3 regions of the Paenibacillus sp. NPDC093718 genome follow, and region 2 is predicted to be linked to each of the others. Evidence: riboswitches for the same ligand, from Rfam matches in the RefSeq annotation. Region 2 holds a riboswitch; each other region holds the start of a gene.
The links. A riboswitch is a leader RNA that binds a small molecule or an ion and turns the genes downstream of it on or off. The one in region 2 is predicted to bind cyclic di-GMP.

Region 1: another riboswitch for cyclic di-GMP. It lies ahead of ACQKPA_RS05485 (Spo0E family sporulation regulatory protein-aspartic acid phosphatase); the one in region 2 lies ahead of ACQKPA_RS21065 (non-ribosomal peptide synthetase).
Region 3: another riboswitch for cyclic di-GMP. It lies ahead of ACQKPA_RS15520 (S-layer homology domain-containing protein); the one in region 2 lies ahead of ACQKPA_RS21065 (non-ribosomal peptide synthetase).

What each region holds. Positions count from the first base shown of each region.
Region 1 is NZ_JBNNUS010000001.1:1,122,134-1,129,644, reverse strand. It holds gene ACQKPA_RS05500 (MFS transporter) at 1-531, shown strand, start outside; gene ACQKPA_RS05495 (phosphosulfolactate synthase) at 643-1,509, shown strand; gene ACQKPA_RS05490 (YitT family protein) at 1,700-2,344, shown strand; cyclic di-GMP riboswitch class I at 2,488-2,582, shown strand; gene ACQKPA_RS05485 (Spo0E family sporulation regulatory protein-aspartic acid phosphatase) at 2,779-2,973, shown strand; gene ACQKPA_RS05480 (ABC transporter ATP-binding protein) at 3,047-3,808, opposite strand; gene ACQKPA_RS05475 (ABC transporter ATP-binding protein) at 3,805-4,605, opposite strand; gene nikC (nickel transporter permease) at 4,602-5,450, opposite strand; gene nikB (nickel ABC transporter permease) at 5,447-6,394, opposite strand; gene nikA (nickel ABC transporter substrate-binding protein) at 6,395-7,511, opposite strand, start outside.
Region 2 is NZ_JBNNUS010000007.1:82,456-89,966, reverse strand. It holds gene ACQKPA_RS21070 (hypothetical protein) at 1-1,965, shown strand, start outside; cyclic di-GMP riboswitch class I at 2,732-2,826, shown strand; gene ACQKPA_RS21065 (non-ribosomal peptide synthetase) at 3,099-5,258, shown strand; gene ACQKPA_RS21060 (hypothetical protein) at 5,409-5,582, shown strand; gene ACQKPA_RS21055 (carbohydrate ABC transporter permease) at 6,016-6,906, opposite strand; gene ACQKPA_RS21050 (ABC transporter permease) at 6,973-7,511, opposite strand, start outside.
Region 3 is NZ_JBNNUS010000004.1:591,188-598,698, reverse strand. It holds gene ACQKPA_RS15525 (S-layer homology domain-containing protein) at 1-1,420, shown strand, start outside; cyclic di-GMP riboswitch class I at 1,886-1,984, shown strand; gene ACQKPA_RS15520 (S-layer homology domain-containing protein) at 2,262-5,570, shown strand; gene ACQKPA_RS15515 (VOC family protein) at 5,877-6,281, shown strand; gene ACQKPA_RS15510 (PRK06851 family protein) at 6,405-7,511, opposite strand.

The sequences.
Region 1 (7,511 bases), on a different contig from region 2:
CTGGGGCTATTCATTTTGTTTGGCATACTGTTTTATTTATCCAACATTCTTGAAGACAAGCCTTATAACATTGACGGGGTCATGAAGGGCTTGATTTTGGCCATTCCATTGCTTGGGATGGTTATCACTTCCTATACGACTGGAAGCTTGATCAAGAAGAATGGCTTGTTGATTCGTTGGCTGATGAATATCGGGCTGATTGCCATGACCCTATCTCTGGCAGCTACACTTTTCTTTTTTAAGAACATCTACGTGTTTATCGGGCTGCTGACAGTCAGCTGCATCGGAACCGGAATGCTTCTTCCTTGCTTGAATACGATGATTACCGGCGCTGTTGAGAAGAGTGAGCGAGGGATGATTACGTCCCTTTATAATAGCTTGCGATTTTTGGGAGTTGCAGCAGGGCCACCCTTGTTCGGGTGGATGATGGATAAATCGGATCATGTTGTTTTTATAACCGTGTCTTCACTATCTTTGGTTACCCTAGGTTTGGTGTTCTTTTTGATTAAGCCGCCTCGGCAGATCGGATGACCGGGCAAATCCCTATGACAAAAGATGGGCACCTGTCAATGGGTATGAGCATATTATGCCAATGTCATTGGATTAAACGACTAAATCAAAAAGAATTGAGGAGATCCTAGAATGAACAGTTCCCTGCGAACAGTTTGGCCCATGGAGATATGTGATCCGAGCGGGCTGCGCGAAAATCCCGAACACGGCAAAAAATACCACGACACCTACGGGGTCATGGAACGCGGGATGACGATGGTAATTGATAAAGGCCTGGGTAGAAACATGTTCTCAGATGTGATCGAAACAGCCTCGGATTACATCGATTGCGTCAAATTCGGTTTTGGGACGGCTCCGCTGTATAAAACGGAAATGCTGCTATACAAGATCAATCTAGCCAAACAACATGGAATCACGGTCATGCCCGGCGGGACCTTGCTTGAGACAGCCGTGCAGCAAGATGTTGTTCCCGCATTTTTTAATACCGTTTGCCGTCTTGGATTTAACGCTATAGAGGTATCTGACGGCACGATTGAGATGTCTCGAAAAAAACGAACGGAACTCATCCGGGAAGGTAAACAACGCGGACTTCGGGTTTTTACGGAGTATGGTAAAAAACAATCCGGTTCCCGCATCGACGCCGAAATGCTAGCGTATACAATGGAAGCGGATTTAGACGTAGGCGCGGAGTTTATCATCGTTGAAGCGCGCGAGTCAGGACTAGGCATCGGTATTTACGATAAGCATGGCGAGTGTCAGGAAGAAATGATAAATCATATCATCGACAACGTGTCGGATGCAAGAAAGCTGATTTGGGAGGCACCTCTTAAGCAGCAGCAAGCGATGCTTCTCCGTAAATTTGGACCTCATGTACATTTGGGAAATATCCAACCCACCGAAGTGCTTTCCCTTGAAACGATGCGCCGGGGTCTTCGACAAGATACGTTTGAGCTCGGGGTGAGAGAGAAACAAACAGATGGATTTTGTTACGTAATTTAAACATAGACCAAACCACAAGAGAATGATAAATACTAGAGGGCTGCCTATGGATATCTCCAGAGTCAGCCTATACATATTTTCGTTTAAAAGATCTATCCCGGTATCCCCTTCAGGGAACAAGCATACACTAAAAAAGCAGGACTGGCTTGTTACTCTAATCTATGAAGGATGATTCCGTGTGAACTTACATATCCTACCCGGGCGGAAGAGCCCCTTTTTCTATCGTCATGCTTCCAAGAAACTTTTCTACATTACCGCCGGCTCCATCATTCAAGGCTTTGCCATGGCTATGTTCTTGTTTCCTCACGCCATTCCTTCGGGGGGAGGAGCTGGAATCGCGGTGCTTCTGAACCATGCGTTCGAGATCCCGATGAGTCTCGGACTGTGGCTCGCTAATTTTATTTTCCTCGTCTTTACAGTCCCTTATCTTGATGGTGTCAGCGCCTTCGGGACCATATTTGTTATAACAGTGACGTCCGTTTCCGTTAATTTCTTCGAGGTGTTCTTAGAACCCCCGTTCGGCAACGTATGGATCGATCTTCTATTCGGCTCGGTTATTCTCGGGACAGGTGTCGCCATTCTCATAAAACAGAGGGTATCGAACGGGGGAATCGGTTATGTTGCCTTAGCCATATATAAGTATAAAAGAATCAACCCAGGTACCTCATTGTTCTGGATGAATGGAATTATATTCGCCTTCGCTGCCTATGTGATCGATTGGAAAATTATTATCCTTGCAGTTATATGCCAGTGGATATCGACCCGGATCATTAACTGGATTCACCAGTTCCCTCCCCCGAAGTCGGTCTATCAACCTGCTTGGCGCAAAAAGTGATTCTGTACATGTGTGAGAGTGATTGATAAATATAACAAAAATATGAAATTTTAGGTCGTGCGGCCTATATTAAATGAAAAACAATGTAAGTTATAGTTTGAATATGTCATAATATGTTTGAATATTCGACAAATTCATATTTCGTACGATAATAGCAAACCCGCTGAAAAGTGGCGACGCAAAGCTACAGGGGCTAATGTGGATCTTCTTAAGACTGCGATGCCAGCCAGCTGCCGAATACGACGGAAGCCTCCGTCTATTTTGTTGTGGTTATCATAATGGATGGAGTTTTTTTATTTTTGGCTATGAGCTGCCGAATGCAGCAGCAGCGATGAACAGAAGATCGATTCCATTATTAACCGCTTAGCTTAGGTTGATTCGTATTATCAGCAACTGTCATCAATCACTTGTTACGACGGGGGTGGGTGAACAAGGTGATTTCTATCGAGAGCGAACTCAAACAAGTATCGAAAAAACTCGAACTTCTCCGAAAAGAACTTGAGCGAATGGCCGGCAGCTTTGAATTGGTGCATCAAGATGTTGTCGCCATTTCACAGTCGTTGGATGATCTGATTGTTCGTTACATGCAATTAAAAAACCAAGAGGAATATATCAAAAAGCATATGTGAATCAAAATGGGCACAGAAGATACCTTCTGTGCCTCATGTATTTCCGCTGGCAGCTGCGTCATGTTATTTTTATCTAAAAGATCGAAATGAGCTCCCGGGTATACGGATGCCGTTCCTCCGAAAACAAATGATCGCGATGAAATTGATCTACGAGTTTCCCATCTTTCATAACCAGGATTCGTTGACTCATTTGAGTTACAGCAGCTAAATCATGTGAAATAAATAAGTAAGACAAATTTAAAGAAGAGCGAAGCTCTGTCAATAAAGCAAGAACGGCTCCCTGTGTAATCACATCCAGGCTTGCCGTAGGTTCATCCAACACGATGAGTTCCGGTTCGATGCTGATCGCACGCGCAATCGTTACACGCTGGCGTTGTCCGCCGCTTAATTCGTGCGGATACTGATTCGCTAAACGCTCCGGTAGTTCAACGGCGTCAAGAAGCTGCTTGACGAAGGCCTCCTTAGAGGTATAGGAAAAATGTCGGAGACTGAGCTTCTTCCGGTACTGCTCATACGGGTCTATCAGTGAATCCTTTATCTTAAGCTTGGGGTTCAAAGCAGCGGATGGATTTTGGAACACGATTTGCATTTTTTGCCGGTAAGGGTGCAATTGCCGCTCATTAAGCTGTTCAATCGCTTCATTCTTGAAATGAATTGCGCCTCCGTCGATCGTCTCGATTCGCAGCAAGCAGCGAGCGAGCGTGCTTTTGCCACAGCCGCTTTCCCCGACAAGACCAAGACATTCCCCTTGATTCAGTTCGAAGGAGAGGTTGTTAATGGCTGTTTTTTGTCCTTGATATGACTTCGTAAGCTGTTTAACGGATAGCAGCTTCATACAATCTCCGCCTCCCGTACGGCCGATGAAGGGCTGTGATTTAGCGTTGGGGCCGCATGGATTAATGTTTGGGTATACTCATGCTGAGGATGCGCAAGAACAAAATCTTTCTCGCCCGATTCAATGATTTGACCCTCCCTCATGACAGCCAGACGGTTGGCGTAACGTTTGACATGGCGCCAATCATGGGTGATGAATAGAATGGCAAAGCCTGTCTCTTTTTGCTTCATTGCAAGGAGTTCCAAAATCTTATGGCCGGAGACACTGTCCAGCGCCGTGGTGATTTCATCGGCAATTAATAAATCCGGCGACAGCAGAAGTGCCATAGCAATGGAGACCCGTTGAAGCTGCCCTCCGCTTAATTGAAACGGATACCGAAGATACAGGGATTCGTCTAACCCAACGGAATCCAGTGCAGCAAATGCGCTGAGCCGCCGAGTTTTGGAATCGGAGATACCGTGTGCTTTCTGGTATTCTTCAAAATGCTGGCCAATCGTTCTGAAGGGTGTAAATGAACCCTGGTAATCTTGAAAAATATAGGCTAGTTTTGAGCCGCGAACGGTTCTCATTCGTTTAGGCGATAAAGACAAAAGATGGAGTTCCTTATAGTATATGTTTCCTTCGACCCGCAAATTAGGCGGGAGCATTTGACCGATTGCCAGGGAGAGCAAGGATTTTCCACTGCCGCTTTGTCCAACCAGTGCATACCATTCACCTTCACGGATGGAGAGTGTGACGTTATCGATAATCTTCTTGTCTCTGCTGCTAATAGATACTTGCTCGACTGACAGCATCATGACCGCACCTCTTTTCTTACATCAAAATGATCGCGTAAATAATCCCCCAGCATATTCGTTAGCAGTACAGCCAATACAATGGATAAACCGGGATATATCATTAATTCTGGATTGGATTGGAAATAGGACCGAGAGTCGTTAAGCATAGCTCCCCATTCCGGAGTGGGGGGCTGAGCCCCGAGTCCAATGTATGAAAAGGCGGAAATGAGCAGGATAATCTTCCCAAGATCAAGACTTGCAAGTACGAGAACATGCCCTACAATATGAGGGAATAAATGCTTGCGCATGATTTTACCTGAAGATAAGCCATTGGTTCGAGCAATCAGGATGTATTCTTTTTGGGATTCCGATAATACCGTGCTGCGAACAAGCCGGGCATAACTGACCCATTTTACCATCACAATGGCAAGCACAAGGTTGCTGATCCCGGCTCCAAGCAATCCGCTCAGAACAATCGCGACAATCGTATCGGGGAAAGATAGAAATCCATCGGCAATACGCATGAAAATACGGTCCACGACCCCTCGTTTAAATCCTGAAATAAGACCAAACGGGACTCCAATCACGAGAGAAACCAACAGAGCCAGCAAGCTGTATCCCATCGTTTGTTGTCCTCCCAGCAAAAGCCTGGTAAGAACATCCCGGCCGAGCTGGTCTGTTCCGAGCGGATGCTGAAGACTCGATCCTTGAAGGCGATGATCCAGGTTTGTTAATGTTGGATCATGTTTTAAGAAAATAAATACGTAAACGATAACCAATAAAACAAGGAACAGGCTAACCAATGCGAGGATCCCTTGCCAGCCCGGCTTTTTTATCTTTGGCAATGGTGAAGACATGCCCTTCATCCATGAATCCCCCTTTCTTTGAGCTTCATTTCAGGGTTTAAATACCGGTAAGATAAATCCACGCCTGTGTTTACCATAAAAACGATAACCGCCATCATTAAAATGTAGCCCTGGATAAGGGGATAGTCGCGTTGGCGTATGGCATCCACAACAAGCTTCCCTACCCCTGGGTACGCAAATAGAACTTCAATGACTAGCACCCCGCCGATCAAGCTTCCTAAACTGACGCCGAAAAAGGTAATGACAGGAGGGAGGCTGTGCCTGAAGGCATGCACGAAAAAAATTCTCCTCTCCGACAGACCTCGCGCTCTCGCGGCACGGATAAATTCCTGGCTAAGCGAATCAAGCAAGCTGGAGCGGAGTAAACGAACATATACACTGGAAATCGCCAAACCAAGCGTCAATGACGGCAAGACCAGGGTAATCCATCCGTCTCTTCCCATAATGGGCAGCCAGTTCAGGCGCACGCCGAATAAATCGATAAAAATAAGGCCAAGCCAAAAACTTGGAACGGCGGCTCCAAGAATGGATAGGATTCTGCTCAATTGATCTATCCAGCTGTTCCGATAAAGGGCGGACAGCGATCCGAGCGGGATGGATACGACCAGCATTACGATCAACGCACCGACCGCTAATTCGAGTGTAGCCGGCAGCCCCGTTAATATGACGTCCATGACGGGTTGACCCGTGATATAAGAGCTGCCGAAATCAAGCTGAACAAATTTAACCAGCCAAAGTCCATATTGGACAAGCAGCGGCTTATTGAATCCCATTTCCTCTCTTAGGGCCTCTACCTGCTCCTGACTTACGGATAACTCATCCACGTTCAAAATGGTCAAGATCGGATCGCCAGGGGCAAGTCGAATGAACAAGAAGCTGATAAACGTAATAAATAACATGAAAAACAAGACTTCCGCGAATTTACGAGTAAGGATTCGGAGCATTTACTTCACATCCAACCGGTTTGTAATCATGTAATATTCACTACGGGTAGTCAGCCAGTTTTTCACTTTGTGTTCGTTATAGGCAACGATGGTCGAAGGATGCAGAACAAACGAGTTAATCATGTTGTTGTGAACATAATCAGCGGCTTGTTCTGAAAGCGAAGCACGTTCATCTTGGTTAACGGTCTGATTGAGCTGATCAATAATGGCCGTCAATTCAGGACTTTGAGCACCGGAAAAATTGAGAGCCCCCGTAGGGTGATACGTTGCATTTAAGTAATAACCGGCGTCTCCGCGCGGGGCTGTTAGATTACTGTACGTAGCGAGATCCCAATCGCGGTTAGAAGCCATATACTCCTCAGGGATATCGATCTGGCGAATCTCAACGTCGATTCCGATTTGTTTGGCGTCCGACTGAAAAACTTGAGCGATTAAAGGCAAGTCCGCTCTTGCACTATAGGTCAACAAGGTGAAGGTCAATGGTTCACCGTTTTTTTGCATTTTCCCATTCACAAGTGAATATCCCGCTTTCTCCAAGTGCTTTACAGCGATGTCTGCACCCGTGTCGCTCTGTTCGTAAGTGGGGGCAAAGGGCAATGAAGGTAAAAATGGGCCGAAAGCGGGTTCAGCGTAGCCTAACAGAATGGTATCGACAATCTTCTGACGATCGATCAAGGCATCCACCGCACGACGAACATGAACGTCCTGCAAACTTTCACGTTCCATATTCATGGTCATTTGATGTACGCGGAATGTCGCAGTCGACTCCACTTTAATTCCACCTTGGGCTTGCAATGATTCTAAACTTTCTGTCTCCGGACGATAAACGATATCCACCTGACCGGATTGGAGCGCTAGCGAACGGGCATTGGCATCCTCGTTAAAGGCAAACGTCACGGAATCAAGATTGGAAGCCCCATCCCAATAGTCGTCATAGCGCTCAAGCTCCAGCTTGCTCCCGGGTGAGAATGACTTTAATGCGAAAGGGCCGGTTCCTACAGGACGGTTTATCATGTCTTCTTCCGTAACATCAATTATGGATACATTAGGATTAACAAGCTCAGAGACAAACTCGGGAAACGGCTGCTTTGTTGTAATTTGCAGTGTGTAACCATCC
Region 2 (7,511 bases):
ATGCGGGCGATCGGCAAACCGGTTCCCACCGATACTGTTATCTGGACGCTTGTAGCGGGGGGAGATGGCAAAGTGTATGGAGGAACAGGATATTCCCAAACGCTGTTCGAATATGATCCTGCATCCGATCAGACTCGAATCCTTAAATCCTTCAAAACTTCATCGAAAGAGGCTCATATCCGCAGCCTTGCTTACGATTCCGATCGTCAAATGATCTATGTGGGCGGAGCCGATGTCGCCAAGCTTTATCAATACGATCTCGCAAGCGGAACATCCACCGCGCTTCATCCGCCTGTATTTAATGGCATGACTTCGGTTTATGATCTCCGGTTTGCAGGGGGCAAATTATTCGTGCGCGTGGATCCAGGACCCGTTATGTGTGTATATGATCCCGATACCTCCAGCTGGATCGTAAATAAAAATACGGCCTATAATGCCCGGGGATTCTCACCATTATCGCCTGATGGCAAAACGGTGTTCTACACCTATTATGAGACTCTCCCGGGAGGCGCGCAGCAGTGGTCGCTTTATTCGTATGATGTGAATACGGGGGTTTACGGCTCGCTGGGCGTGGATGTCAAAGGAGCAGGCGTCGCTTTTGGTTATGTTCAGCTGGACCAGGTAAAGTATCCGGGCTGGACATTGGTCGGATTGGCCGGAAATAGCGGCAGGGCATTTTATTACAATCTGGAAACCGGTTTGATTGAGACACCGGAGCTTCCGTTTCCGGCACAGTTTGTGGAATTGTTTAACATCGGGAAGAGCACAGACGGGCAGATGCTGTCTTCGGGCTTCATTTCAGGAGGGGGAATGGGAATTTACTCGCCGACCCGTAACGAGACCAAGCATTATCCTCAAATCGGCCAAGTCGAAGGATTCGGTTCCTTGAACGGAAAGATGTACCTCGGCGTTTATCCTAGAGCGACCATCTTTGAATACGATCCAGCCAAGCCATGGAACCGAACGGACCCATCAGAACCGAATAATCCGCTGCGGCTTGGTCAGCTGGGTTCGGAGCAAGACCGGCCCGTAGCCATGCTCGGGGTCGAGGAAGAAAACCTGTTATACATCGGTTCCTATCCAATTGCAGGCAAAACAGGCGGGGCTCTTACGGTCTACAATCCCGTTACCGGAAAGTTTGATGTGAAGCGCGACATTATATCCGGCCATTCGATCAATTCGTTGCTTTACAAAAATGGAAAGCTGTTTATGGCCACCGGCGCGATGACCGGCGGAGAGGGGAAGCTTGCCATTTACGATACAGCATCCGGCCGAGTAGAGCTGGAACAGGTACCTGTTCCGGGCAAAAAAGCAGTGACTTCTTTGATATGGGGCCCGGACGGTAACATATGGGGAATGGCGCTGGGGGCTCTGTTCGTCTATGATACGGAACGCCAAGAGATTATTTACAGCGAGGATATGTTTCCTACAGCAGATTATGCTCACAGCAATCCTCGCTTGACCGTTGGAACCGACGGCAATGTGTACGGTACCATTTTTACGGGATATGTTGCTGACCATACGTATACGAGCAAGCTGTTTAAGATTGACACAGCAAGCAAATCGCTGTCCATCTTGTTGGAGGGCAATGCGGAAAAGCTTGCACAGGACGACTTTGGCAACTTCTATTTCAAATATGGCAGCGAGCTGATGAAGTATAGCGACCCGAATCTGGTGATGCCGCTAGACAAAGTACAGCTCGAGGCTGAATCGCTCCAGCTTCAGCCGGGAGATGAAGTCGGTTATTCCTACGAAGTCTTCCTTGAGAGAGGAAGAACGACTAAGGAGTTATCCGGCGCTCAGATTGAGTATTTGAGCAGCCGTCCGGATAAGGCGGAGATTGACCCAAAAGGAAAGATTATCGCCAAGCATCCGGGGCAAGCCGAGTTGTCGATTCGAATTACATTGAACGGGGTAACGGTTGAATCCAATAAAATCAATGTGAAAATAACCGGCCCTTTTTAAAACTGTTATTGACATATAGCAATATGAGGCCGTTGTCCTGGACAACGGCTCTTTGCTTTATTGTCCAGTGATCCATAGGGACAAGAGCATAAACCTATAAGTTGATTCCGATGGTTTTGTGCTGTGTTTTGAGTGAACGGTTATGCAATTGCATTCGTTGTAACCGCTACTTGGAAGAAAAGTTGAACTTATGAAAGTTTTCTCTTCCGAAGCGAGATGTCCTTACCAGTTATAACCGGTATTTTAGTCTCAGTTGATAAGAGACTGAAGTAATTGGATCTAATGATTTCCGATGTCGTAGCTAGGGCAATGGATATAGGAGTGAAGTTGAAAATAGAACTATTGCCTTAATTAGCCATCATCCAATATCCAAGTAATAACAGAAGAATACGCTGGGATAGGGGAGAGTTAATACGGATTCTATTAGAGTAATGGCGTAATTTTATGGAATTCTGCCGAGGGACATAAACATGTGTATGTCTCTGTTCATAATCGAATTTTATTTGTAAAAACGTATCCTGACTTTTGAATAATATAGTTTTAATAGGTAGTTAAGTGAAGTAGAGTGAAGTCGGCGAAAAGCAAAAATTAGTAAAGATTAACTATCTTGACCTAGAGTTTCATGATGGTTAACAGTATCATCAAAACAATTCTAGAAAGACAATATTGAACAAAAGACCTATCGATTTTAATCTGGAAACAAGATACAGTAATTGTAAATCGAATACATAATATAATCATGGTTTACAATTTAAATACTTTTTTTGTACGACAATAGCAAACCCACCGAAAGGTGGCGACGCAAAGCTATAGGGGCTAATGCGGGATTTACTGCTACCGCGATGCCAGCCAGTTGCCGAATACAACGGGAAACCTCCGTTTTATTCATTATTTTGAATTGAAGAAAGGGGTTTTTTTGACGTTCCAAAAAACAACTGGATATCGGTCTGCTACGGGAAACAAGATAAACTATTCAGCACAATAAGATCGGAGTGTGAAAGCTCCATACGTCCGAAAGGTGTCATTTTTGCGGTGTTGAAGGGGGACATTACTTCATCGCAGAATGCGAGAGGATTTTTCTGTTCGTTAACAATCAGACATTAATGAATCGATTATCCGGGAGGTTGATGGTCATGGAACAAACGACATGTGAAGTATCAATTGACGAATTGCCGAGGGGGGGATGGGCCAACGATAAAGGAAACCGGGTTAGTTTTTCCCTTGATTTTGCAACGACCCGAAGACTCCATGAACTTGCGTTTAATTTCGGAATAACTGTGGATATGGCACTTATGGCCTGTTATGCGATCCTGCTTGCCAAATATACCGGCGAGGATGATCCTGTAATCGGGTATCTGTTGGAAAACCAGATGTTTCCTATACGTTACTCTCCTACTGTACATAAGCCATTAGGTGAGTTTCTGATAGAAGTTAAGCATAACACGATGCAAGCACTCGAAGATCGGAATATGCGTAAGAATCTGAGCGGCAACCCGTTCATCAAAGCGGCATTTACTTGGCAAAACGCCAATACCATTCCTTTGAAATCCGATCAGTTGGGGACGTTTGAGCTTGCTTTGACGGCTTTTAAGAAGGAATTTATCATGATACGCCTTGAATATTCGACCCGCTCGTACAGAAAAGAAACGATCGAGCAGATGGGGAGCCACTTGAGCCGTATTGTGCATGAAGTAGCAGATTTTCCCGAGAAAGAGATTGCCGACATACGCATGATGTCCGAAGAAGAGGAGAGACAGATTCTGGCTTTCAGCGGTACTAAGACGGACTATCCTTCCGGACAAACGGTCCATTACTTGTTTGAGGAACAGGTCCGCTTAACCCCCGATCGCCCGGCGGTTATGACCGAGGACCATCAGATGTCCTATCGGGAATTGAACGAACACGCAAACCAGCTTGCAAAAGCACTGCAGGATCACGGCGTAAGGCCGGAGAGCGTCGTTGGCATTGTTGCGGATCGGTCTATCAGTATGATTGTAGGGCTTACAGCCATATTGAAGGCTGGCGGCGCTTATATGCCCATCGAAGCCGATTCTCCGTGCGAAAGAATCGAATATATGCTCGAGGACAGTCGGGCGGGATTTTTGCTGGCCCCTTCCAGTTGGAAGCCTGACTTAGCATTTGAAGGAAAAGTAATTTATTGGGACAACGCGCAGCTTTACCTTGACCGCTGTCCCCATACGATATCTGCAGTAACCTCACAAAGTCTAGCGTATATCATCTATACGTCCGGATCAACGGGGACACCGAAAGGGGTCATGGTTGAACATCGAAACATCGTAAGACTGGTCAAGAATACCCATTATTTCAATTTTTCCAAGGAGCATCGAATTTTGCAAACCGGTACAATTGCATTCGATGCGTCGACCTTTGAAATTTGGGGATCCCTTTTGAACGGATCTACCTTGTATTTGATGAAGGACACGGACCTATTTGACCTTCACAAATTGAAGGAAACTATCATCGGCCACCACATTACGGCTTGGTTTCTGACTATTGCTCTGTTCCATAATCTGGCCGAACAGGACCCAGACGTCTTTCGTACGTTGAACACCTTGCTAGTCGGCGGAGAAGCGTTGTCGCCGAAGCACGTAAATGCCGTAAGGAAGAGGTGTCCCGATCTGCGGATGGTCAATATGTACGGTCCGACGGAAAACACGACGTTCTCCACTTATTTCCCGATCGAACGTGAATTCGAATCCGTCATTCCAATTGGCAGACCAATATGCAATTCCTCCGCTTATATCCTGGATAAACAGTTGAAGCTTCAGCCCATCGGAGTAGTGGGAGAGCTTTGCGTCGGAGGAGACGGTATCGCGCGGGGGTATTTGAACCGGCTGGAATTGACAGAAACCAAGTTTGTGGAACATCCGCTCCTCGGGGAAAGGTTATATCGAACGGGGGATTTGGCCTTATGGCTGCCGGATGGCAATATCGAAATGATCGGGCGAATCGACGATCAAGTGAAGATCCGAGGGTATCGAGTGGAACCGGGAGAAATCGAGACTCGCCTTTTGGAACACAACGGAATCTTGAAAGCCGCGGTAGCCGTCAAAGCGGACGGAAGTGGAAATCCGATAATATGCGCATATTATGTTGCGAAACAGGTGTTGTCCGAAACGGAAGTTATGGCGTATTTAGCCCGGAATTTGCCTGAATATTTCCTGCCCTCTCTTGTGGTACAGATGGAAAGTTTGCCGCTTACCCCTATCGGGAAAGTCGATAAAAAAGCTCTTCCGGACCCTGACTTTCTTCGTCCGATGATCGTCAACTGAGACGAATCGCAAATGAAACGCAGCAAATGCTTAAAAAGATCTGGCCGGACAAGGATGCCGGCCAAATCGAAAACGTATGTGACAAATTTATCGATCCTTATCGTCCAGTCATCTCTAATGATGGATGGGAGCACACCATTTCTAGGGAGTTTGGAGGGATTAATTGATCCGGCTGCCTTTACACAAAACGCTGACGCGGTTCAGCAAATGGCCAACCGGGAACCAGACAACGTTATTGGAGCATTGTCTACCGCGCTGGTCAGTTATGCCTACAGCATGGATGATACAGCGCCGCGGCATGGGACGCCTACGTTAAGGGATTAGACGGACTCTAACTAACCCAATACCTTGAAATCTACCAAAAAGCCTTGGAAGCGAAAAAGTAACTGATGAATCGTCAAGGGGTTCTCCGCATTCGGATTTGCCGAGCGGGGCCCTTTTTTTTACTTGTGAGTTAGTATTTCGGCGTCATCTGAGGCTTTTTTTATACACGAAGCGGAGAGGACGAAGCGTTCCGGACAAGCGAAAGCGTTCGCCTTTGTGATCTAATTTCTACCTTGAACGAAAACTCATTCAGGAAAATAAAGCACAATGGCGATGGGGAATGATTCGTACCCTCGGCGCCTCACAACAGCAAAAAGGGGGCCGCTTCTCAAGATCTAAGATCATTTGGAACGGCCCCTATTTTCAGTATGTTTTAAATAAATGTAATGAACATGATATGGATCTCTGAAAGCTGTTGTCCTGGGTGGGTGAGTTACTCTTTAACCGAACCCAGCGTAATCCCGTGGATGAAGAAGCGCTGGAGGAACGGATAAACGATGAGGACGGGCAGCATCGCGATGAAGATCTTGGCGGCATCAAGTGTCCGGTTGGACAACTCGGACAAGCGCCGATACTGGTCCTCGGACATCGTCGATGGATCGACCGACACGACGAGCTGCTGGATATACGTCTGGAGTGGATAGAATTGCTCACGAGACATGAAGATCAGACCGTATAAAAATTCATTCCAGTGATACACGATACTGAACAGCGAGACGGTCGCCAGCACCGGCACGGCCAGCGGGATATAGATCTTGAACAGAATGTACCACGGTCCTGCGCCGTCGACAAGTGCGGCTTCATCCAGCTCTTTGGGCAGGTTGCGGAAAAAGTTCATCGTGAGGATGACGTTGAAGACGAGTGTCTGCGCGCCGCCGACCAGGACAAGTGCCCAGATGCTGTTCAGCATGTTGAGCTCTTTGACCGTCAGATACAGCGGGATCAGACCGCCGTTGAATAACATCGTGAAAATGAGAATCCACATGAACACATTGCGCCCTTTGAACTCTCTCGCTGTCCGTGAGAGCGGGTAAGACATGAGCACAACCATGATAAAGTTGAGCATAACCCCCAGCAGCACACGCTGGGTCGAGGTCCAGAAGGACCGAAAGAACTGATTGTCATTGAGAATCTGGGCATACGCGTTAAGATTGAAATCGACCGGCCATAGCCAGACCTTACCGGCGGCAGCGGCAGAGTTGGAGCTAAGCGAAAGGGAGAGCGTGTACCAGATCGGCAGGATGCATGACAAAGTAATGCCTATCAGGACTACAATCAGTATAATATCAGTCACACGGTTGCCGAACGTCCGATCTCTGACCACGGTCAGGCACCTCCTTCTCTAGTTGGAATGGGATGAGTTTATACATCTTTGCATCAGGATGAATCCTTAGAATATGCGATAGTTAACAAAACGGTAAGCCAGGTAATACGAGACGGATATCAGCAGGAAGCCCACAACAGACTTCAGCAGGCCGACGGCGGTCGCAAGTTCATATTGCAGGTTGAGTAAACCCGTACGATATACCCAGGTGTCAATAATATCACCTGTAGAATAGACAAGCGGGTTGTACAGATTGAAGATCTGGTCGAAGCCCGCGTTAAGCACATTACCCAAGCTGAGTACCGTAAGCAATACGGCTGTCGTGCGGATCCTGGGCAGCGTGATATGCCAGAGACTTCTCCAGCGTCCTGCGCCATCGATGTTGGCAGCTTCGTAAAGTGCCGGGTTGATCCCGGTAAGCGCAGCAAGATAGATAATGGTGCCAAAACCGAATTCCTTCCAGACGTCACTGCCGACAACGAGGAACGGAAACAGCTGGGAATCGGCAAAGAACAGTTTGGGCTGGTATCCGAACAAAGCGGTCAGTTGATTGACGGGTCCGTTATAGGAGAACAGATCAAGTACAATGCCCCCAAGGATAACCC
Region 3 (7,511 bases), on a different contig from region 2:
AGGCGCCAATACGATCGTCGTAAAAGTTACCGCGAACGGCCGGGAAACGTTATACAAAATCACAGTTAACCGAATCAGCAGCGGCGGAGATAACGATAACGACGATGACGATGACAACAAAGGCAGCGGCGGTGGAGGAAGCACGACTTCACCTACGACTTCTTCCGAGCTCGACGTCACATTGAACGGCAATGACAATGTCTTTGCAACGGGTACGGCTTCTACTTCGGGCGGCCGGACGATAACGGCGGTTAAGGTGGATCAGGACAAGCTGGCCGATGCCATCTCGGAAGGCACAGGTCAGAGCTTGGCGATTCATTCGCCGAAGGAAGGCGATATGACGGTGGAAGGCTTGACGGCGGACGCTCTGCAGCAGCTGAGCGATAAGGGTGCCAACCTGGAAATCGGCAACCTGCTGGCGATTTATCCGGTTCCTGCAGCTAATATGGACCTCTCTTCCGTAGCAGGTCAATTGGGGAATGCAGAGCTTAGCGATATTGCCGTAAGCATCGACATCAAGCGTTCTTCGGAAGACCTGATTGCTTCGGCGAAAAGCCTTGCAGCAGCAGAAGGCTACGAGCTGCTGGTGGACCCGGTCGATCTGGATCTGACGTTTAGCCATGAAGGCGAGACGGTAAGAATCGGTCAGCTGAGCGGATATGCGCCAAAATACATCGCAATTCCGGAAGGCGTAGATCCGAACCGGATTACGACAGGCGTTATCGTTAACCCGGACGGCACCGTATTCCATGTACCGACGGTCGTAACAAAGATCGATAATCGGTACTTTGCACTCATCAATGATCTTCGCAGCAGCGGCTCCTATTCGGTCATCTGGAATCCGAAGGATTTCGACGATGTACAGTATCATTGGGGCAAAGAGGATGTCAACAATATTGCTGCAAGACTGAGTCTGAAGGGGAACGGAGATAACACGTTCTCGCCGAAGCGCCATGTGACACGCTCTGAATTTGCTGAAATTATCGTGTTGGGCCTAGGCTTGATGCGTCAGGACGCACCGCAAAACATCTTTCCAGATGTGCCAGCTTCGGCATGGTATCGTAATGCCGTAGCCCTTGCGGATGAAATTGGTATCGTTCGTGGTTATGATGACGGCAACTTCAAAGGCAGTCAGCAAATCACGAGAGAGCAAGGTTTTGCTATGATTGCCCGCGCGTACCGCTTGATTCAATCCGAAGATGTGCCAAATCAGGAGCAGATCGCTTCTACACTGGCACCTTATGCGGATGGGACAAACGTAGCGGGTTGGGCACAAGGCGATGTTGCTCAGCTGGTCAATGCGGGAATTATCCAAGGCAATGGCCCTAAACTCCTTAGTCCAAAAGCAGAAATGACACGTGCTGAAGTAACTGCACTGATTGCTAGAATGCTGAAAGTGACTAATCTGATTGATAAATAATGAAGTAACTAAGAACAACCATTGATGGCATGGAAGTCATCAATGGTTGTTTTTCATTTATTTTTAATCATGCATAGTTGGACCTTTTTCAGTATCCCTCTGGATGGCGATATTCGCCGATAGACCCGATAAGCTGAACCGTATCACAAGTAACGGCGAAGACATCAAAATTTTGGGTTAACAGCATTCACCAGCTCCATTAGGGTTGGTGATTTTTTATTTGCATTAATTAGCGAAGATGCCTTTTGTTTGGCGTCCCCATGGTGTGTGCCCGAGGGATTTGAAAGGTTATTACTACGATGCCTCCAGTAGTATTTATTTTGGTGCTGCTGATAAAGTCATAAATTTCCCGATTCGACAAATGGATACAAAATACTACAAAGATGAGTCTTTAGAGCCTAACTTATAAACCTTTTATAATATACTTTTAGTTTAATATTTAAATTTTTCAAATATATCAAACTCGTACGATAATGGCAAACCCATTGAAAGATGGGGACGCAAAGCTAAAGGGGCTAACGGATTTGCTGAACATGCAAATGCTACTGCCAGCCAGCTGCCGAATACGACGGAAGAGCCTCCGTCTATTAGCGTATGCCCGCTTTTGGATGGAGGTTTTTTTGTAATCTTAAAAAGAGGAGGGCTGTTTTTACCGTGAGGGTGTCCGTCTGTTTTGAATGGCGAGACGTCCGCATAACAAATTGGATTTGATAGTTATCGGCGATTACAATGCCAAGATGCGCTGTATTTGGACATGGTGGAATGGCAGAATCGCAGATCAATTTGCTTCGAGGTAGCTCAACAGAAAGAATTTGCTTTTGTCAGGAGGAAAGAAAAAAAGATGAAAATAAGAAATCAAAGAAGGTTATCTCTTCTAATGACAATCGTTATGGTATTGACGATGTTACCTTTTTACCCGTTAGAAGCAAGAGCAGCAACCACGCCAACACTTAATCTTGGTAATCCTGTTAGTGTAACCGAAGCAACCTATCAACTGCCCAATGCCACATTTGATAGCACAGGCGCCATTAAAGATGCGGGCGGATACTTTACTGTGACTGTAAATAGCGGCTCCATTGCCGTTGGGACGGCTGCAAGCGGAATTACCGAGTTGACTGAGGGTATCAAAATTAGTGGCATTGTTACTGACAAGTCTACACCTACCAATAGAGTGTTCAATTTTTCAAGTAATACGACGTACGAAGACATTCAAGCTGTTATTCGAAATATGAAGTTTACACAAGATCCTGGGAAAACGCAGAGTGTCACTGTAAACGTAGTACCAGGAGCGCCATTGACCGATGGAAAAACCTCGGTACGGACCTACGATGGACGCTATTTTGTATATGTCGCCAGACAGAGCACCATGACATTTAAAGATGCTGTAACGACTGCAGCGAGTAATAACGGACATCTTGTAGAGCCAACAGCAGATAATCCTGGGGAAATGTTTGCGATTGCCAATATGTTTGAGGAGTTTAAGAGCCCCTTTGGAGCTAGTAGTTGGAACTTTTTAAGTTTTATTGGCGCTACGAAGACTGAAGCACCTAACTGGGACACTGAAACTTCTACCGTGAGCAAATATGTATCAAACGGTCTGCCAACAAATCTGGAGACCTCAAAAGAATTTGTACCCAATGGACAATTAACCCACCTCACACTTCTGCTAGACACCACGAATCATAAAATTGGTTACTTGGCCGTAAATAATACACACGGAGGCTCCAGCGCATATAAAGACCCGGGAGTTATTGTTGAATATAATTCCGGTGTCATTAGTGACTTCATCACGGCCACACAAGATATCGAACTTCCAGTGATGGGCGGCAGTGTAACGATCGACGGAACAGCCGAGGTAGGCGAGACATTGACCGCGAACGTAACCGGGATCACATATACCCCGAATACGACAGACAATGTGCCGACCATCCAGTGGTACCGTAATGGCGTTGCTATACCGAATGCAACCGGCATAAGTTATACGCTAACGGCTGACGATGTTGGGACGGCCATTACCGTAAAGGTCACCGCCGATGGTATACATGCGTCAGGCAGCGTGACGAGCGAAGCCGTGGCTATGACAGATAAAACGCAACTGCAAGCTATGGTCGATAAGATAGCGGGTGAGAACTTGCAGCCGGCGGATTATACTCCGTCAAGTTGGCAGTCACTGCAGGATGCATTGACAGAGGCTGATCGCGTTCTGCAAGATCCGGATGCCACGCAGGTGGAGATCGACCAGGCGAATGAGAACTTGACGAATGCCTACGAAAATCTCGTAACCATTGACGCTGTTCTGGACAAGCTTGACCTTCGAGTTGCCAATTCGACTAATCACGAGGAGATTGAACTATCTCCGCCATTTAACGGCAATAAGTATCTAAATTACAAGGCTTCCGTAACGGAGGATGTTTACAGCGTTGCTGCTGCCATTGAACTGGTGAATCCCGACAGCAAGGCCAAATTGAGCTTTAACGGCAGCGAAGTTTCCGATCCTTCCGATTGGAATGACCTGCAGCTTCAAGTAGGCCTGAATGTCATTCAAGTTGAAGTGACGATCGGAAACAGAACGAACATCTATACCGTTGAGATTGTAAAAACCGATAAAACGGCACTTCAATCGAAAGTAGACAAGATCGGAACACTAAATTCGACCGACTATACTCAAGAGAGCTGGGACAAGCTTCAAGAGGCTTTGAAAGAAGCTAACAACGTACTGAATGATCCGAAAGCAACCCAAGAAGAAGTGAATAAAGCCCTTGAAGCATTAGAGAAAGCCCAAGAAGGACTGGTCCCAGCGAAGACTCCTGGAAACAATGGCGGCGGAGAAACAACGTCACCGGGTACCGGTTCAGGGACTAATTCTGGAACGGTTTCGACTCCAAACACGAATTCTTCCGGCGTTACCACTACGGTAAACGGTAAAGATTCTACGTTCGCCACCGGAAGCACCAAGACGGAAGGCGATGGAAACCATACGACGGTTCAAGTCGATTCGGGCAAGCTGTCAAATATTCTGGCTCAGGGCGATGGACAAAAACTTGCCATTCGCGTTCCTGTCGGTGGAGACACCAAGGTACAGGGCTTGACGGCAGCTGATATTAAGAAGCTGGCCGACACCGCCTCGACGCTGGAAATCGAAGATTTGCTGGCGATCTACCCAGTTCCCGGCAAGCAGTTGGATCTGGACGCGATCGCAAAGCAGTGGGACGCAAAGCTTGAGGATATTGCAGTAAGCATCAACATCAAACGCTCCCCTCAAGATTTGGCGGACAGTGCCCGCAAGCAGGCGGCAGCCAAAGGTTACGAGCTGCTGGTTCATCCAGTGGACCTTGACATGACCTTCACGCATGGCGACAAAACGGTTCGTTCCGGGCAGTTGAACGGATATGCGCCGAAATACATCGCGCTTCCGGAAGGCATTGATCCGAACCGCATCACGACAGGCGTAATCATCAATCCGGACGGCAGCGCATTCCATGTCCCGACGGTCGTAACGCAGATCAATAACCGGTACTTCGCACTCATCAATGATCTGCGCAGCAGCGGTACCTATTCGGTCATCTGGAATCCACAGGATTTCGATGATGTGCAGTATCATTGGGGCAGAGCGGACGTAAACAATATTGCCGCAAGACTCGATCTTGAAGGAACCGGCAACAACACGTTCTCGCCGAACAAGAATGTAACGCGAGCTGAATTCGCCGAAATCGTGGTTCTCGGTCTCGGGTTAATGCGCCAAGACGCAATGCAAAATATCTTCCCGGACGTACCGGCTTCCGCATGGTATCGGAATGCCGTTGCGCTTGCTGATGAATATGATATCGTTCGCGGTTATGCGGACGGCAGCTTTAAAGGCGGTCAGCAAATAACGAGAGAGCAAGGATTTGTGATGATTGCCCGCGCGCACCGTATGATCGATGCGAAAGCTGCACTTAGCGAAGGGCAGGCGGCATCTGTACTGTCCCGATACAAAGATGCGGCTGACGTAGCAGCTTGGGCAAGAGCGGATGTTGCGCAATTGATCACTGCGGGAATTATTCAAGGCAACGGGCCTGAGATTCTAAGTCCGAAAAAGCAAATGACCCGTGTCGAAGTAACCGCACTGATCGCAAGAATGCTGAAAGAGAAGAACCTGATCGACAAGTAATGAATCACACGAACAACCATTGATGGCGGGAGTCGTCAATGGTTGTTTTTTCATATATATTCGCAATTGTAAACCGGTATATATTTTTCGCCGATAGCCCCGTTAAGTGTTGGAACCCGAAACATTCCAAAATCGGATTCGTGAGAAAGCCCAAAAAATTCTAAAACGCTACTGACATAACGTTGTCAGTAGCGCTTTTTTATAATTGGACATGTAAATGTAAAGGAGATAGATAAGTAAAAAGTATGTTTTACAACGGCTGTGGGACACAGCTAAACCTATTATTATTAGGAAGGATGATATCTTGTGAATTTCGCTTCTGTACGCATCATTACTAACGACGTGGATCGTCTCGTCGATTTCTATGAGAAAGTCATGGGGGTTTCGGCGGAGCGACCCGCGCCCGTATTTGCCGAACTCGTTGTGCCATCATGCACCCTTGCAATCGGCCACTCTCAGACGGCGCAGCTATTCGGCGCCGGTTCCGTAGTGGAGGCCAATAATCGCACTGTCATTATTGAGTTCCGCGTCGACGATGTCGAAGCCGAATATGTACGCTTGAAGCCATTTGTCGATCATTGGGTAATGGAACCGACCACGATGCCGTGGGGGAACCGTTCTATGCTGTTCCGCGATCCCGATGGCAACCTTCTTAACCTCTTCGAGCCGGTGACCGAGGATGCGATTAAACGGTTCAAAGGTAGACATTGACGGGCAGTAAGGCTTGGAGAAGGCCATAGAAGAAGTGGAAGCAGATTCAATCTCAAACGGAGCTCAGCTTGCATTAGACTGCTGGGCCCCGCCTGAAATATAACGCCTTTGGGTGGTGTCTTATTATGAAGGCTGAATAGAGCTGATCAGCTCATTCAATTCGGACTGTAATTGCAGATGGAGTTTCTCTACGATTGAAAAATCGGTGGCCGCAACATAGTAGGCCTTAATCTGAGAATCGATGGCTTCGGCTTCCGCCAGATGGGAGGTGGCCTCTTTCATTTTTGCCGAATAGCGTGCTTTGATACCGGCTATTTCGTCAGCATGGGCTTCATCGGTTCCAGGAGCTATAGTCCGTGTATACATATCTAGGATCTCATCCCCGTCCCGATCGGGAAAGTATTCATGCGGAGCGGTACTGTCGAAGATCGCTGTTCGAAGCTCCGGGAATATCAGCATATCCAGACTGTTCGGATCAAAGCCGCAATGAAACACTTGAACGTCGATTCCTTTCTGTTCGGCAGCGGAGGCAAGCTTTTTCAGCAGCGTCGATTTGCCGGATCCCGCCCTTCCTTTAATGAAAATCCGTCTTTCCAGCTGAGCGGTTAAGCTTTGAATAAAATCGAATGCCCCCCTCGGAGTAGCAGCTCCGAAAAATAAGTGACGTGAAGCGGTTGACGTATCGCTTTGATGACCGGCGTATAATTCTTGAATCAATTCCAGCGCAATCTGGTCGGCCTTCGCGAAATCCATATTTTCGATATAATATTTTTCCCACTCGTCATGAATCCGTAGTGCATTTGCGAATGTTTCATACACAGTTGAATAGGCATTCTCAAGCTTGCCTCTAAGATCTTCTATCGTGATGAAGTCTCCCTGTGAAATAAGGCTGTTATCGAACGCTTCCCCAAAATCGATAAAGACGATGTCATCAGCCCTGCTATCCGAAAACCCCTTACAGACTCGCCCGTCGACAATACCAACCTTCAATTCCGTAAAAATGATGCCATCCAGTTCGTCGGGACGGAGAGGGGAGTGGAAGCATTGCACATGGAAGCCTTTATCCAGCAGGCTATCCGCCAAGCTTTGCATGACCGTCGATTTCCCCGTACCTTGGGGCCCCGTAAGGACAAAGATCTTGTTCAGCCCGCCAAATGCGGATTCATACAAGAAATGAGCCCCGCGCGCAGTGTTGCCTTGGGCAAAATAGTGAGATGATGTTAGTACCAA